DNA from 2 places in the Stenotrophomonas sp. YJH_SMC_122 genome. Region 1 is predicted to be linked to the other one. Evidence: riboswitches for the same ligand, from Rfam matches in the RefSeq annotation. Region 1 holds a riboswitch; the other holds the start of a gene.
The links. Region 1 has a riboswitch for glycine ahead of gcvP (aminomethyl-transferring glycine dehydrogenase). Riboswitches for the same ligand answer to the same signal wherever they lie in the genome.
Positions count from the first base shown of each region.

Region 2: it holds a riboswitch for glycine, as region 1 does, so the genes downstream of both, AC5P66_RS13270 (trimeric intracellular cation channel family protein) here and gcvP (aminomethyl-transferring glycine dehydrogenase) in region 1, are expected to answer to the same signal.

Region 1 covers NZ_JCAFST010000003.1:334,099-341,329, forward strand. Annotated here, with positions in the region: gene AC5P66_RS06835 (amino acid permease) at 1-839, shown strand, start outside; gene AC5P66_RS06840 (VOC family protein) at 1,026-1,436, shown strand; gene gcvP (aminomethyl-transferring glycine dehydrogenase) at 1,529-4,396, opposite strand; glycine riboswitch at 4,459-4,562, opposite strand; gene AC5P66_RS06850 (multidrug effflux MFS transporter) at 4,862-6,088, shown strand; gene AC5P66_RS06855 (siderophore-interacting protein) at 6,230-7,126, shown strand; gene AC5P66_RS06860 (hypothetical protein) at 7,195-7,231, shown strand, end outside.
Region 2 covers NZ_JCAFST010000009.1:64,795-72,025, forward strand. Annotated here, with positions in the region: gene AC5P66_RS13245 (glutathione S-transferase family protein) at 1-280, opposite strand, end outside; gene AC5P66_RS13250 (NYN domain-containing protein) at 393-1,172, opposite strand; gene AC5P66_RS13255 (NAD(P)/FAD-dependent oxidoreductase) at 1,296-2,576, shown strand; gene AC5P66_RS13260 (hypothetical protein) at 2,657-3,112, opposite strand; gene AC5P66_RS13265 (GIY-YIG nuclease family protein) at 3,294-3,569, opposite strand; glycine riboswitch at 3,610-3,699, shown strand; glycine riboswitch at 3,713-3,816, shown strand; gene AC5P66_RS13270 (trimeric intracellular cation channel family protein) at 3,901-4,518, shown strand; gene AC5P66_RS13275 (3-deoxy-7-phosphoheptulonate synthase) at 4,725-5,798, opposite strand; gene AC5P66_RS13280 (hypothetical protein) at 6,094-6,351, opposite strand; gene AC5P66_RS13285 (DUF6616 family protein) at 6,441-6,779, opposite strand; gene AC5P66_RS13290 (DNA alkylation repair protein) at 6,827-7,231, opposite strand, start outside.

The DNA.
Region 1 (7,231 bases):
TGATGGGCTGGCTGCCGCAGGTGACCTCACCTGGCCTGAGCAACTTCACCGGACACGGTGGTTTCGCACCGAAGGGCCTGGCCGGGATCGGTGCGGCGCTGCTGGTTGTCGTTTTTGCCTTCGGTGGCACCGAAATCGTTGCCGTTGCGGCGGCCGAAACCGAAGATCCCGAACGCAGCATCGCCCGTGCCATCCGTACCGTGGCCTGGCGCATCCTGGTGTTCTACATCGGCTCGCTGAGCGTGATCATCGCCGTGGTGCCGTGGACCAGCGAAGCACTGAAGTCGCCGTTCGCCGCCGTGCTGGACATCGCGCGCATTCCGGGCGCCGGCACCGCCATCACCCTGATCGCGGTGATCGCGCTGCTGTCGGCGCTCAATGCCAACCTCTACGGCGCCTCGCGCATGATGTACTCGCTGGCGCAGCGCCGCGAAGCACCGGCCGTGTTGGGCTGGACCGATCCACGGCAGGTGCCGGTCATCGCCGTGCTGGCCAGCGTGCTGTTCGGCTTTGCGGCCACGGTGATGGAACTGCTGTTCCCGGACCGGGTGCTGCCGGTGCTGCTGAACATCGTCGGTTCCACCTGCCTGCTGGTGTGGACGCTGTCGCTGGTGTCGCAGCTGGTACTGCGCCGCCGCGCCGATCGCCTGGGTACCCGGCTGCCGTTCCGCATGGCCGGTTTCCCGTGGCTGACCTGCTGCGCACTGGCGATCCTCGCGTTGATCTTCGGCCTGCTGCTGAGTGAATCGCATACCCGCCTGCAGTTCCTGTCGATGGTGGCGCTGACCGCCACCATCGCTGCCGGCAGCGCCATCGCCCGGCGCATGCGCGAGGCCTGATTGCTGCTGTAGAGCCGACCCCACGGTCGGCTGCGGTCGCCGAATGTTCTGTAGAGCCGACCCGACGGTCGGCTGCTGTTCGCGTGGCCGCCAGCCGAGCGCGGGCTCGGCTCTACAGCAGGCATACATCCGCCGTGCCATCTTGATCGTGTGGGCCGCCAGCGGCCCGTCGACCAGGAGTACCGCATGCTGCGCAGCCGTCCCTTCCTGATGTTCACCGGCCAGGCCGAGGCCGCGCTGGCCCTGTACGCCGAAGCCTTCGCCGATTTCCGCCTGCTGGCCCTGCAACGCCACCCCGAGGGGGCCGGCGCCGGCGTGCCCGGCCAGGTCCGCCAGGCGATCTTCCTGCTCGGTGGCACCCACTACCTGTGCTTCGACAGCCTGGATGTGCACGACTTCACCTTCAGCCCGTCGATCTCGCTGTTCGTCGAGTGTTCCGGTGCCGAGCAGTTCGAGCGTGCGGCACGCGTGCTGGGCGAGGGGGGCCATTGGTTGATGCCGGTGGGCGACTACGACTTCAGCAACCGCTATGGCTGGGTGCAGGACCGCTTCGGGGTGTCGTGGCAGCTGAGCCTGGGGCAGATGCCGGACCCATGATCGGATTGTCGTGGGTGTGGACCCTGGTCCACGCGCCCTTGAAAAAACGGCCCGCTTGCGCGGGCCGTTCTCACTTTCGATGGATCGAAGGCTTACGCCTCGACTTCATCATCCTTGTAGGCATCGACCGGGATGCAGGCGCACATCACGTTCTTGTCGCCGTACACGTTGTCCACGCGCGCCACCGGCGGCCAGTACTTGCTCTGCTTCAGGCTGGCCAGCGGGAAGGCGGCCAGTTCACGCGGGTAGGCGTGGGTCCACTCGCTGGCGGTCACCGCGGTGGCGGTGTGCGGCGCGTTCTTCAGCGGGTTGTCCTCGCGGTCCAGGCGGCCGTCTTCGATCGCGCTGATTTCCTCGCGGATCTGGATCATCGCGTTGATGAAGCGGTCCAGCTCGTGCAGCGACTCGCTCTCGGTCGGCTCGACCATCAGCGTGCCGGCCACCGGGAAGCTCAGGGTCGGGGCGTGGAAGCCGAAGTCGATCAGGCGCTTGGCGACGTCCTCGGCGCCGATGCCGCTGGTCTTCTCCAGCGGGCGCACGTCGAGGATGCACTCGTGCGCCACCAGGCCGTTGCGGCCGGTGTACAGGGTCTTGAAGTGCGGGGCCAGGCGCTTGGCGATGTAGTTGGCGTTGAGCTGCGCGACCTGGGTGGCCTTGCGCAGGCCTTCGCGGCCCATCATCGCGATGTACATCCAGCTGATCGGCAGGATCGAGGCGCTGCCGAAGCTGGCCGCGCTGACCATGCCGACCGGGCCGTTGTCACCCAGCTTGCCCGGCAGGAACGGCGCCAGGTGCTCCTTGACCGCGCACGGGCCGACGCCCGGGCCGCCACCGCCGTGCGGGATGCAGAAGGTCTTGTGCAGGTTCAGGTGCGATACGTCCGAACCCCACTTGCCCGGCTTGGCCACGCCGACCAGCGCGTTCATGTTGGCGCCGTCGGTGTACACCTGGCCGCCGTGCTTGTGGATGATCTCGCAGATCTCGACCACCTCTTCCTCGAACACGCCGTGCGTGGACGGGTAGGTCATCATGATCGCGGCCAGGCGGTCGCTGTACTTCTCGGCGTTGAGGCGGATGTCCTCGACGTCGACGTTGCCGTTGGCATCGGTCTTGGTCACCACGACCTTCATGCCGCACATCTGCGCCGAGGCCGGGTTGGTGCCGTGCGCCGAATCCGGGATCAGGCAGATGTCGCGATGGCCCTCGCCGCGCGAGCGGTGGTAGGCACGGATCGCCAGCAGGCCGGCGTACTCGCCCTGCGCGCCGGAGTTCGGCTGCAGGCTGACCGCGTCGTAGCCGGTGCATTCGACCAGCATCGCTTCCAGCGTGTCGATCAGTTCCTTGTAGCCCAGCGCCTGGTCGGCCGGCACCAGCGGGTGGATCTGCGAGAACTCCGGCCAGGTCACCGGGATCATCTCGGCGGTGGCGTTGAGCTTCATGGTGCACGAGCCCAGCGGGATCATCGTGCGGTCCATCGCCAGATCCTTGTCGGCCAGCGAACGCAGGTAGCGCAGCAGTTCGTGCTCGCTGTGGTGGGTGTTGAACACCGGATGGGTCAGGAACGCGGACTGGCGCAGCAGGCCGGCCGGCAGTGCGTCGGCGGTGCTGGCATCCAGTGCGTCGACGTCGGCCTGCGCGCCGAACACGGCGGCCAGTGCGACCACGTCGGCGCGGGTGGCGGTCTCGTCCAGGCTGATGCCGACCGAGTCGCTGTCGATCGCGCGCAGGTTGTAACCGGCGGCGCGTGCCTTGGCGTGGATCTCATCGGCATGCACGCCGGTGATGTGCAGGGTGTCGAAGAAGTCGCCACCGACCTGCACGCCGGCGTTGCGCAGTGCCGCAGCCAGGATCGAGGCCAGACGGTGGGTGCGCCGGGCGATGCGGGTCAGGCCTTCCGGACCGTGGTAGACCGCATACATCGAGGCCATCACCGCCAGCAGCACCTGTGCGGTACAGATGTTCGAAGTCGCCTTCTCGCGGCGGATGTGCTGCTCGCGGGTCTGCAGGGTCAGGCGATAGGCCGGGTTGCCCTGGGCATCGATGGAGACACCGATCAGGCGGCCCGGCATCGAGCGCTTGTAGGCGTCACGGCAGGCCATGAACGCGGCGTGCGGGCCACCGAAACCGAACGGCACGCCGAAACGCTGGCTGTTGCCGACCACGATGTCCGCGCCCCATTCGCCCGGGGCGGCCAGCAGGGTCAGTGCCAGCAGGTCGGTGGCCACGGCCACCAGGCCGCCGCGCGCGTGCACGGCATCAACCAGCGCCTTGTAGTCGCCGACCTGGCCGAAGGTGTCCGGGTACTGCAGCAGCAGGCCGAAGGCTTCCGCTTCCAGTGCTTCGGCCGGGGTGCCGACGCGCAGCACGATGCCCATCGGTTCTGCGCGCGTGCGCAGCAGTTCCAGGGTCTGCGGGTGCACGGCGTCATGCACGAAGAAGGTGTCCGACTTCGACTTGGCCGAACGCTTGGCCAGCGTCATCGCTTCGGCGGCGGCAGTGGCTTCGTCCAGCAGCGAGGCGTTGGCGATTTCCATGCCGGTGAGGTCGGCGCACAGGGTCTGGAAGTTGATCAGCGCTTCCATGCGGCCCTGCGAGATCTCGGCCTGGTACGGGGTGTAGGCGGTGTACCAGGCCGGGTTTTCCAGGATGTTGCGCAGGATCACGTTCGGGGTATGGGTACCGTAGTAGCCCTGGCCGATGAAGCTGCGCAGCACGGTGTTCTTGTCGGCGATCGCGCGGATCTTCGCCAGTGCCTGCACTTCGGTCATCGACTCCGGCAGCGCCAGCGGTGCCGGCGACTTGATCTTGGCCGGCACGATGGCATCGGTCATCGCATCCAGCGACGCGTGGCCGACGACGTCGAGCATCTGCGCGATCTCGGCATCGTTGGGGCCGATGTGGCGCTCGACGAACGCATTGTGGTGCTCGAGCTCACGCAGGGAAGGGGTGTTCTGGGACATGGCGAAGGATCCGTCAGGAAAGGGCACACGCACGGGCACAAGCCGCCGGTCGGCGGTCTGCGGGGCGCCCCTCTGTCCTTTTGCCTGAGAGTTTGGAAGCGCGGAAAAACCGCGGCTTCGTGCCCCTTCGGCGCCGGATCGAACCGGTCTCTCCAGAGTTCTGTTACGGGTGGTATCGGGCCTGAGCGATTACGGGCGTTGCGCCTTCGGCAGCGGTGTTCCGCTTCTCCCACCGTGTTGCCCGCCGATTATAGCCCGTTGCGGGCCCGCCGGCCGCCCCCGGCGCCGGCCGCCGCGCCTGAATGGCCGATGGCCCGGCCATGCGTTTTGTGCACCGCTGCATGGCATCGGGCGCAATCCCCACCTATGATGGCCGGATACCCGAATTCATCTGGCGCCCTCCCTGCAGACGGGGACCGGCGCCCGCCGTGCGTGCGACGCATGGCCCTGCCGGACGCCTTTCCCATGACCGCCGCTGTTGCTCCCTCCACCCGCCGCATGGCCCTGCTGCTTGCCGGCCTGGCCATGTTCGGCCCGTTCTCGATCGACACCATCTTCCCGGCCTTCCCGCAGCTGGCCCGGCGCCTGGCGGTGGACGAGGTGGCGGTGCAGCAGACCATCAGCGTCTACCTGCTGTTCTACGGCCTGATGAGCCTGGCGCACGGTCCGCTGTCCGACGCCTGGGGCCGCAAGCGGGTGATCCTCGGTGGCCTGGTGGTGTTCGTCGGCGCCTCGGTGGGCTGCGCACTGTCCACCGACCTGACCACGCTGCTGGCGTTCCGTGCGCTGCAGGGCCTGTCGGCGGGTGTCGGCATGATCGTCGGCCGCGCGGTGATCCGCGACCTGTACCACGGCCATGACGCGCAGCGGCTGATGAGCCAGGTGTCGATGCTGTTCGGCATCGCCCCGGCCATCGCGCCGATCATCGGTGGCTGGATCCTGCTCAGCGGCGCGGGGTGGCCGCTGATCTTCTGGTTCCTGGTGGTGTTCGCGCTGGTCCTGCTGGCGGCCACTGCACGCTACCTGCCCGAGACCCATCCGGTCGAAGCGCGCGTGCCGTTGTCGCCGCGCGTGCTGATGCGTGATTACGTGCGCATCGGCTTCAACCCGCGCTTCCTGCGCCTGGCGCTGGCCGGCAGCATCGGCTTTGGTGGAATCTTCCTGTACATCTCCTCGGCGCCGGTGTTCGTGATGCAGCACCTGCACCTGGGCGAGGGCGGCTTTGCGTGGCTGTTCATCCCCACCATCGGCGGCATGACCACCGGCTCGTTCCTGTCCGGGCGCATGGCCGGGCACACCACGCCCACCCGCCAGGTCTCCATTGGTTTCGGCCTGTGCGCGCTGTCGGTGCTGCTGAACGTCGGCTACGTGGTGCTGTCGCCACAGTTCGTGCTGCCATGGGCGGTACTGCCGATCTTCCTGGGTGGCATGGGCATGGCACTGATCTTCCCGATCCTGGCGCTGGCGGTGCTGGACATGTACCCGCATCAGCGCGGCCTGGCCTCGTCGCTGCAGGCCTTCGTGCAGCTGATGATCAGCACCGTGGTGGCCGGCGTGGTGTCACCACTGCTGAGCGGCAGCCCACTGCACCTGGCGCTGGGCCAGGCGGCGTTCTTCGGCGCCGGCTTCGTGTTCTGGTACTGGGAACACCGGCGTGAACGCGCGGCGCAGGCGGCCTGCACGGGCCATTGAGCAGCGTGCAGGGGTAGGGCAGGCCGCGATGCCCGAAATGCTTGCGACAGGGGACGACCGGACTAGGCTGGGCCTTCCAGCCAGCCGGTGCGTGGATGCACGACAGCCAGCCGATCCGATGTCGTCGCATGAGGTTCCCCCATGGCTGCGCAGCAGACCTACCGCCTGTTCGAGGTGGCGCTGAAGGAGCGCCGCGTGCTTTCCCCTTCGCTGGACCGCATGGTGTTCACCGGTGCCGACGTGGCACGGATGAAGACCGGAGGCCCGGACCAGCGCATCAAGGTGTTTTTCCCCTTGCCTGGCCAGGACCTGCCGCAGGTGCCGTGCGGCGAGGACTGGTATCCGCGCTACCGGGCGCTGCCGGACGATCAGCGCCCGCCGATGCGCACCTACACCATCCGCCAGCTGCGTGCAGAGCTGGGCGAGGTCGATGTTGATTTCGTGCTGCATGGCGAGACCGGGCCGGCCTCGCGCTGGGCCATCCATGCACGCCCCGGCGACCGCGTGTTGTTGCTGGCTCCCGATGCCGACTGCGCCGACAGCAGCGAAGGTTGGGAATGGAGGCCGCCGGCCGGCGTCGGCCAGGTGCTGCTGGTGGCCGATGAAACCGCGCTACCGGCGGTGGCTGGCATTCTTGAGGAACTGGCGGCCATGGTGGATCCGCCGCGTACGCTGGCCCTGCTGGAAGTGGCGCAGGCCGGCGACGCGGTGCCGCTGAAGGCACCGGCTACCGCCGAGCTGGTCTGGCTGCCGCGCGGGCGCGCGGCGTACGGGGCGCCTCTGTTGCAGGCGGTGCAGGCGCGGCTGGCAGCCGCCTCGGGCGTGGCTGCCGGCGATGCGCCGGAGGAGATCGACGTCGATACGCAGATCCTCTGGGAACAGGCCGATGCCAGCGTGGCCGGGCCGCTGTATGCCTGGGTGGCAGGCGAGGCGGGGGCGGTGATGGCGATCCGTCGCCATCTGGTCCGCGACTGCGGGCTGGACCGCCGCGCGATCACCTTCATGGGCTATTGGCGGCACGGCAAAGTGCTGGATTGAGCGGGTGTGAAGCGGCGTGGCGGGTGGGGTGCGTTATCCTTGCGCCCCCCTCGCAGCGGTATTGCACCATGTCCACCAGCTCCAAGACCCGCCGCGACCAGCGCC
Region 2 (7,231 bases), on a different contig from region 1:
CGGCCTGGGCGCGTTCCATCGGGTCCTCGGCGTACAGCGTGCCCAGCGCATAGCGCGCGCTCAGGTAGCGCACGATGGCGTTCGATTCCCACAGCGGCAGGCCGTGGTCTTCGATCACCGGCACCAGGCCGTTGGGATTCATCGCCTGGTACTCCGGCGTCTGCGTGCCGCCGTGGCTGCCGCCGACCTCGATGGATTGGTACGGCAGGCCGATTTCCTCGGCACACCACAGCACCTTGCGGACGTTGCTGGAATTGCGGCGGCCCCAGATCTTCAACATGCGGGTTTCCTTTGCTGGCAATGCGAGCGGCAACGATACGCCTGATCGATACAGGTGTGTGCGTGCCGGATGCGGGACCTGGCATCCGGGCATTGCCGGCAAGCGGCCGGCACTACCGGTTCTTCTTTGGCAGCGCGCGCACGTAGGAGGACTTGCCATCCTTCTTCAGCTCGAACAGGCCGATCGCCGCCAGCAGATCGCTGAGCTTGCCGTAGCCGTAGTTGCGCGGATCGAACGAGGCCTGGTTGCCGATCTGGCTGCCAACCGGGCCGAGGTGCGACCAGCCATCCTCGCCCTCGGCCGCGGACACCGCACGGCGCAGCATCTTCACCAGCCGCGTGTCGCTGCGCATCTCCGCGCCACTCTTGCGCGGACGCGAATCGTCGTTGGCCACCGGCTCGTTCGAAGCCTGCTCGCTGGACGCCTGCTCGGCATCCGGCACGCTGGCATGGGTCTGGCCCAGTGCCTCCAGGTAGGTGAACTTCGAGCACGCATTGACGAACGGCTCGGGCGTCTTCTTCTCGCCGAAGCCATATACCTTCACGCCATCTGTCAGCAGGCGCATCACCATCGGGGTGAAGTCCGCATCGCTGGAGACGATGGCGAAGCCATCAAGGTTGCGCGCGTACAGCAGGTCCATGGCATCGATCACCATCGCCATGTCCGAAGCGTTCTTGCCCTTGCTGTAGGCGAACTGCTGGATCGGGCGGATCGCATACTCATGCAGCACCGCTTCCCACCCCTTCAGTCGCGGGCTCTTCCAGTTGCCGTAGGCACGGCGCACGTTGGCCACGCCGTAGCGGGCGACTTCCGCCAGGACCTCGTCGATCTTCGAGGCCGGCGCATTGTCGGCGTCGATCAACAGGGCGATGCGCTTTTCCGGTTCGCTCATGGGCTCCTCACGGGCCGTTGCCTGAACCCGAGTATCGCCGATCCGGGCAGGCGCTGACGTGACAGGTGGCCGCCGTGCGAAGATGCCAGGCGCTTCCCCCGATGCCCCCACTGGAGTGAGTCGATGAGTCGCGAGCGCGTTCCCCACCTGGTCGTTGTCGGCGGCGGTTTTGCCGGTCTCTGGGCCACCCGTGCCCTGGCCCGCGAGCGCATACGCATCACCCTGGTCGATCGCCGCAACCATCACCTGTTCCAGCCGCTGCTGTACCAGGTGGCCACCGCCGGCCTGTCCGCGCCGGATATCGCCGCACCGCTGCGCCACATCCTCGGCCACCAGCGCAATGTGGAAGTCCGCCTCGGCGAAGTGGTGGCCATCGACAAGCAGGCGCGGCAGATCCGCATGGCCGATGGCAGCACGCTGGACTACGACAGCCTGCTGCTGGCCACCGGCGCCACCCACGCCTACTTCGGCAACGACCAGTGGGCCGATGATGCGCCCGGCCTGAAGACGCTGGACGATGCCATCGCGCTGCGCCGCAAGCTGCTGCTGGCGTTCGAACGCGCCGAGGCCGAACCGGACCCGGCGAAGAAAGCGGCGTGGCTGAGTTTCGCCATCGTCGGTGGTGGTCCCACCGGTGTCGAACTGGCCGGCACCCTGGCCGAGATCGCGCGCCACACGCTGCGCAACGAATTCCGCCACATCGACCCGGCCAGCGCCAAGGTGCGGCTGGTCGAGGCTGGGCCGCGCGTGCTGTCCTCGTTCCCGGATGTGCTTTCGCTGAAGGCGCGCCGCCAACTGGAAAAGCTGGGCGTGGAAGTGCTGACCGGAACCCCGGTGAGCGACATCGACAGCCAGGGCTTCAAGCTCGGCGAACAGTTCGTACCGGCGCGCACCGTGGTCTGGGCCGCCGGCGTGGCCGCTTCACCGCTGGCGCGCACGCTGGACGTGCCGCTGGACCGCGCCGGACGCGTGCCGGTGCAACCGGACCTGACCCTGCCCGATCACCCGGAGCTGTTCGTGGCCGGCGACCTGGCCGCGCTGAGCCAGGCCGACGGCAAGCCGGTCCCCGGTGTGGCACCGGCCGCCAAGCAGATGGGCAAATACGTGGCCAAGGTGATCCGCGCACGGCTGCACGGCACGCCCGAGCCCGGTCCGTTCAAGTACGCGGACTACGGCAACCTGGCCACCATCGGCCGCATGGCCGCGATCGTGCACCTGGGCCGACTGCAGCTGTCGGGCGTGCTGGCGTGGTGGTTCTGGCTGGCCGCGCACGTGTTCTTCCTGATCGGTTTCCGCAACCGCATCGTGGTGCTGCTGAACTGGGCCGTGGCGTACTGGAGCTACCAACGCAGCGCGCGCATCATCTTCGGTGATGACCGCGACGACCGGCGGCCGAAGCGGTAGGGCTGCGCGCAGCGGGGTCGGATCCCTTTCCGCAGGAAAGGACTCTGACCCCGTCAACACCCTCCACGCATGGCGTGGATCTACCGGTTCATCGGGCCACCGGGCACCCGCCGTTTCGACCAGGTCCGGCAGAAGTCCTCCTTCCTCGCGGTGTCGGCAATCTGCGCAGTACTCCAATGCCGGGTGATCCAGATCGCCAATGCGGTACTGCTGAGATGCCAGCGCGGCATGCCGCGCTGTGGTTGCCGCCACAGGTGGCGCCGGGCAATCCAGAAGGCCTCCCGCTCCACTTCCGGCACCTTCTTCTTCATCACGTCCTTGTCGAAGAACTGCGCGGCGAAACGCCAGGGATTCATCGGCTGGTATCCCGCGCGTGGTTCACTGCTGCACGCAGCCATACCACTGGGCGCGCGGTCGGCCGGCTTCGGCCGACCGCCTGCCAATGCCAGCCCGAGCAGGTACAGCAGGCCAGGCAACAGCGCGATGCCGGCGACCAGCACGACGACGGAGATCCATGCTTTGCCGGCGGCGCGCATCGTTCACGGCGCCTTCGGTTTCGGGTACCACAGCGACGACAATGACCGACGGTCGTGCTGAAAAGCAAAGGTGGACATCCGGGTCTCCAGCGCTTGGCGCGGAGCGATCATCGCATGGCCCGGCAGCCCATCCACGCATGGCGTGGACCTACAGAATCCGGAGCCGAGCGTGGGCCCAGCTCTACAGAAGGCTGGAATCCGGCGCCTGCAGCCAGGCCAGCTTGCGCTCGCGGGGCTGCTGCTTGAGCTGCCACTCGGCGCGTGAGGCGGCGGCCCGGTCCGGGTATTCGCGCACGGCCAGCACGCGCAGCGGTGGCCGGGCCCGGGTGTAGCGCGCGCCCTTGCCGGCCTGGTGGGCGGCGAAGCGCGCGTCCACGTCGGTGCTGATGCCGGCGTAATAGCTGCCATCGCGGCATTCGAGCAGGTACAGGAACCACGGGCGGAGGGACGGGGCCATGCCTGGATTATGCCGTGCTGCACTGCAGCGGATATACTGGCGCCCGAATGCAGGAGAGAGGCGCCGCGCTGGCGCCCGCCGAAGGCGCAGGCTCCCATGATCGCTCAGGCCGGTGGGCTGGAATCCCACCAACCATGCATTCGACTCGCCGAGCTGGAGAGAGGTCACCGGGCACGCCCGGGACGATCCGCCGAAGGGGCACGCGGCCGACGCCGCTGAACTCTCAGGCAAAAGGACAGCGGGAGCGGCACCGGTCATCGTCATCCCGTCATTGCGCAGGCAGTGGCGGTCGTCGCGCATGGCCGGCCCCACCGCTCTCGGAGCCTGTCCCATGCTGCTGTCCATCATCTACCTGATTGCCATTTCCGCCGAAGCCATGACCGGCGCACTGGCCGCCGGCCGCCGCCGCATGGACCTGTTCGGCGTGGTCATGATCGCCTGCGTCACCGCCCTCGGTGGTGGATCACTGCGCGACATCCTGCTTGGCCACTATCCGCTGGGCTGGGTCAAACATCCCGAGTACCTCGGCTTTACCGTGTGCGCGGCGCTGATCGCCACCTGGGTCGCACGCTGGATGCACCACTTCCGCCGCACCTTTCTGGTGCTCGACGGGCTGGGCCTGATCGCCTTCACCCTGATCGGCTGTTCGATCGCACGCGAAGCCGGACATGCGATGCCGATCGTGCTGATCGCCGGCATGCTGACCGGCGCGTTCGGCGGCGTGCTGCGCGACATCCTCTGCAACGAGGTGCCGCTGATCTTCCAGAAGGAGCTGTACGCGATCATCGCGCTGCTGACCGGCGCGGCCTACCTGTTGCTGCTGCACTGGGGCGTGGCCGATGCCACCGCGATCCTGTGCTGCCTGGGCGGCGGCTTCGCGCTGCGCCTGCTGGCGATCCACTACCGCTGGGAAATGCCGAAGTTCGTGTACCACGACGAAGTGCATTGAGGTTCGCGTTCGCCTTGGATTCCATGCTGGGCGCGGATCGACTGCACCACCCCGGCGATGTACCTGGCGCTGTCGCTCATGCGCAGCGCCAGGCGCATCGCCGGTGCGGACGGGCCGGTCTCCAACTCCGGCCGGCCCTGATCGCGGCCGCACCCCCGCAGGCGCTGGCCGCCATCCACACACGTGCCGCCATCAGGCGGCTTCATTCACGCGGCCTCGGACACCTTCACTTCACGACGGGCACGCACGGCCGCAGCCAATCGCTCCAGCACCGTCACGGTGGTGTCCCAGTCGATGCAGCCATCGGTGATGCTCTGCCCGTAGACCAGCGGCTGGCCTTCCACCAGTTCCTGGCGGCCACCGACCAGATGGCTCTCGATCATCACGCCGACGATGCGCTGTTCGCCGTCTTCCATCTGAGCGGCGATGTCGTCGATCACCTTCGGCTGGTTCTCCGGGTTCTTCAGGCTGTTGGCATGGCTGGCGTCGATCATCAGTCGCGCCGGCAGCTTGGCCTTGGCCAGCACCTGGCAGGCCTCAGCCACGCTGCCAGCGTCGTAGTTCGGTTGCTTGCCACCGCGCAGGATCACATGGCAATCCGGGTTGCCGGTGGTCGACACGATGGCAGTGCCGCCCTGCTTGGTGACCGACAGGAAATGATGCGGGTTGGATGCCGCACCCACCGCGTCGGCAGCGATCTTCACGTTGCCATCGGTGCCGTTCTTGAAGCCGACCGGGCACGACAGCCCCGAAGCCAGCTCGCGATGCACCTGGCTTTCGGTGGTGCGTGCGCCGATCGCGCCCCATGCCACCAGGTCGGCGATGTACTGCGGCGAGATCACATCGAGGAATTCAACACCGGCCGGCAGGCCGAGCTTGTTGATGTCGCGCAGCAGGCCACGGGCGATGCGCAGGCCCTTGTCGATCCTGAAGCTGCCGTCCAGGTCCGGGTCGTTGATCAGGCCCTTCCAGCCCACCGTGGTGCGCGGCTTCTCGAAGTACACGCGCATGACGATTTCCAGCTCGCCAGCCAGCGAATCGCGCAGCGGCTTCAGGCGCTGGGCGTACTCGATGGCGGCCTTCGGGTCGTGGATCGAGCACGGGCCCACCACCACCGCCAGGCGATCGTCGCGGCCGTGCAGGATCTGGTGCAGGGCCGCGCGCGAGGCGCTGACGGTGTCGGAAGCTTCATCGTCACAGGGCAGCATCGCCAGCAGCTGGGCAGGCGGTGTCAGCGGTTCGATGGTGCGGATACGCAGGTCGTCGGTGTGCGGGGGCATTGCAGGAGATCTCCGGAACGTTGGGGGTCCCCAGCGTGGCGGCATGAAAAAAGCCGCCAGGTTCGCTGGCGGCTTTCGGGAATGCGTCTGAAGCTTTCTTCAGGGTGAGCGCAGTCCTTCCTCCGCCAGTGGCTTCGGAAAGTAATACCAGTAAAAGCGGGTAGCGGCTGCGTTCATGGGATCTATTGATAGCACAGCTTTTGCGCAGTGCAAAATGTTTCATCCGCAACTGGGGGCGCGGTTCAGTGATGCGCCTGCCCGCGCAGCCCACGCGGCGGCCGCCGTGCAACGTCGCTCATCTGCCATGCACTTCCACGTCCAGCAGCAGGCCTTCGTGGATGTCGGCCCAGCGCTCCAGCACGCGGTCCAGCTCCTGCCGGGCCTCGTCCAGCTGCTCGGGATTGAGCAGGGAACGGGCGGTGTAGAGATCGGACACCAGCCGGCGCAGTACCGCTTCGGGGATGGCCACCGAGGGCCCTTCCATCTGCGGCAGCTGCAGTGCCGGCGTATCGCCCTGCGGGCCGTACAGCGTTACCTGGAGCGTGCTCTGCATGATCAACTTCCCTGCGGATGGACATGGGCAATGTCCTGTTTACCGCGTCTGGGTGACAGGCGCATGTGCCATGCGCGTCCGGGGTGCCGCTACAAGGCGGCCAGATCGGCCAGGTGCTGGACCATCCCATCGTCTGCGCCGACGGCGTTGGTGGTGGCGAAGTACTGATGCCAACCGGTGGCGGCAATGCCGGCCACCAGGGCGTCGGCGTCCGCGCGGCTTGCACAGCGCCAGACCGCATAGAACTGCTCATCGCTGCCGTGCTGTACGCCCGTGGCAATGCGGCCCATCGCCAGCGGTGTGATGCGGACCGGATCGAACTGCCGCATGCCAGCACCGATGCGGGCGAAGAAGGCGGTGCGTTGGTCAGGCGGGAGCGCGGTCCAGGCCGGGGTGGCGGTGTAGAGCTCGATGAGGGTGTGGGACATGGAAGGTCTTCCTTTAGGTTGATGAGATTGCCGGCCAGCGGCCGGCACTACCGGAGCGAGCGCATGGCGCGTTTGCGGATGTAGGCATTGGCATCGCCAGGGTGCTGCTGTTGCCACCGCGCGCACAGCTCGCGCAGCCACTGCGGTTGAGTCTTGCCGGCATCGTTGAGCCAGTTCCCGACCGAGTCCTGCACGTAGCGCTCCGGGTCGTTGGCCATTGCTTCCAGCATCGGCAATGCGAGTTCTGGATGCTGCTTGAACAGCGCGATATGCGTGGACCACACGCCTCGTGGGCGCAGCGCTTCGCAGGCGAAGCGGCGCAGGTAAGGCGATGCCTCCTGCGTCCACATGTGCAGGTACTCAAGCGCCTGCAACGGTGCGGCAACGATGTCGCTGCGCAGCGCCAGCCATGCCCATTCGCGCACGCCGAAGTGCGGGTCGTCAGCCAGCGG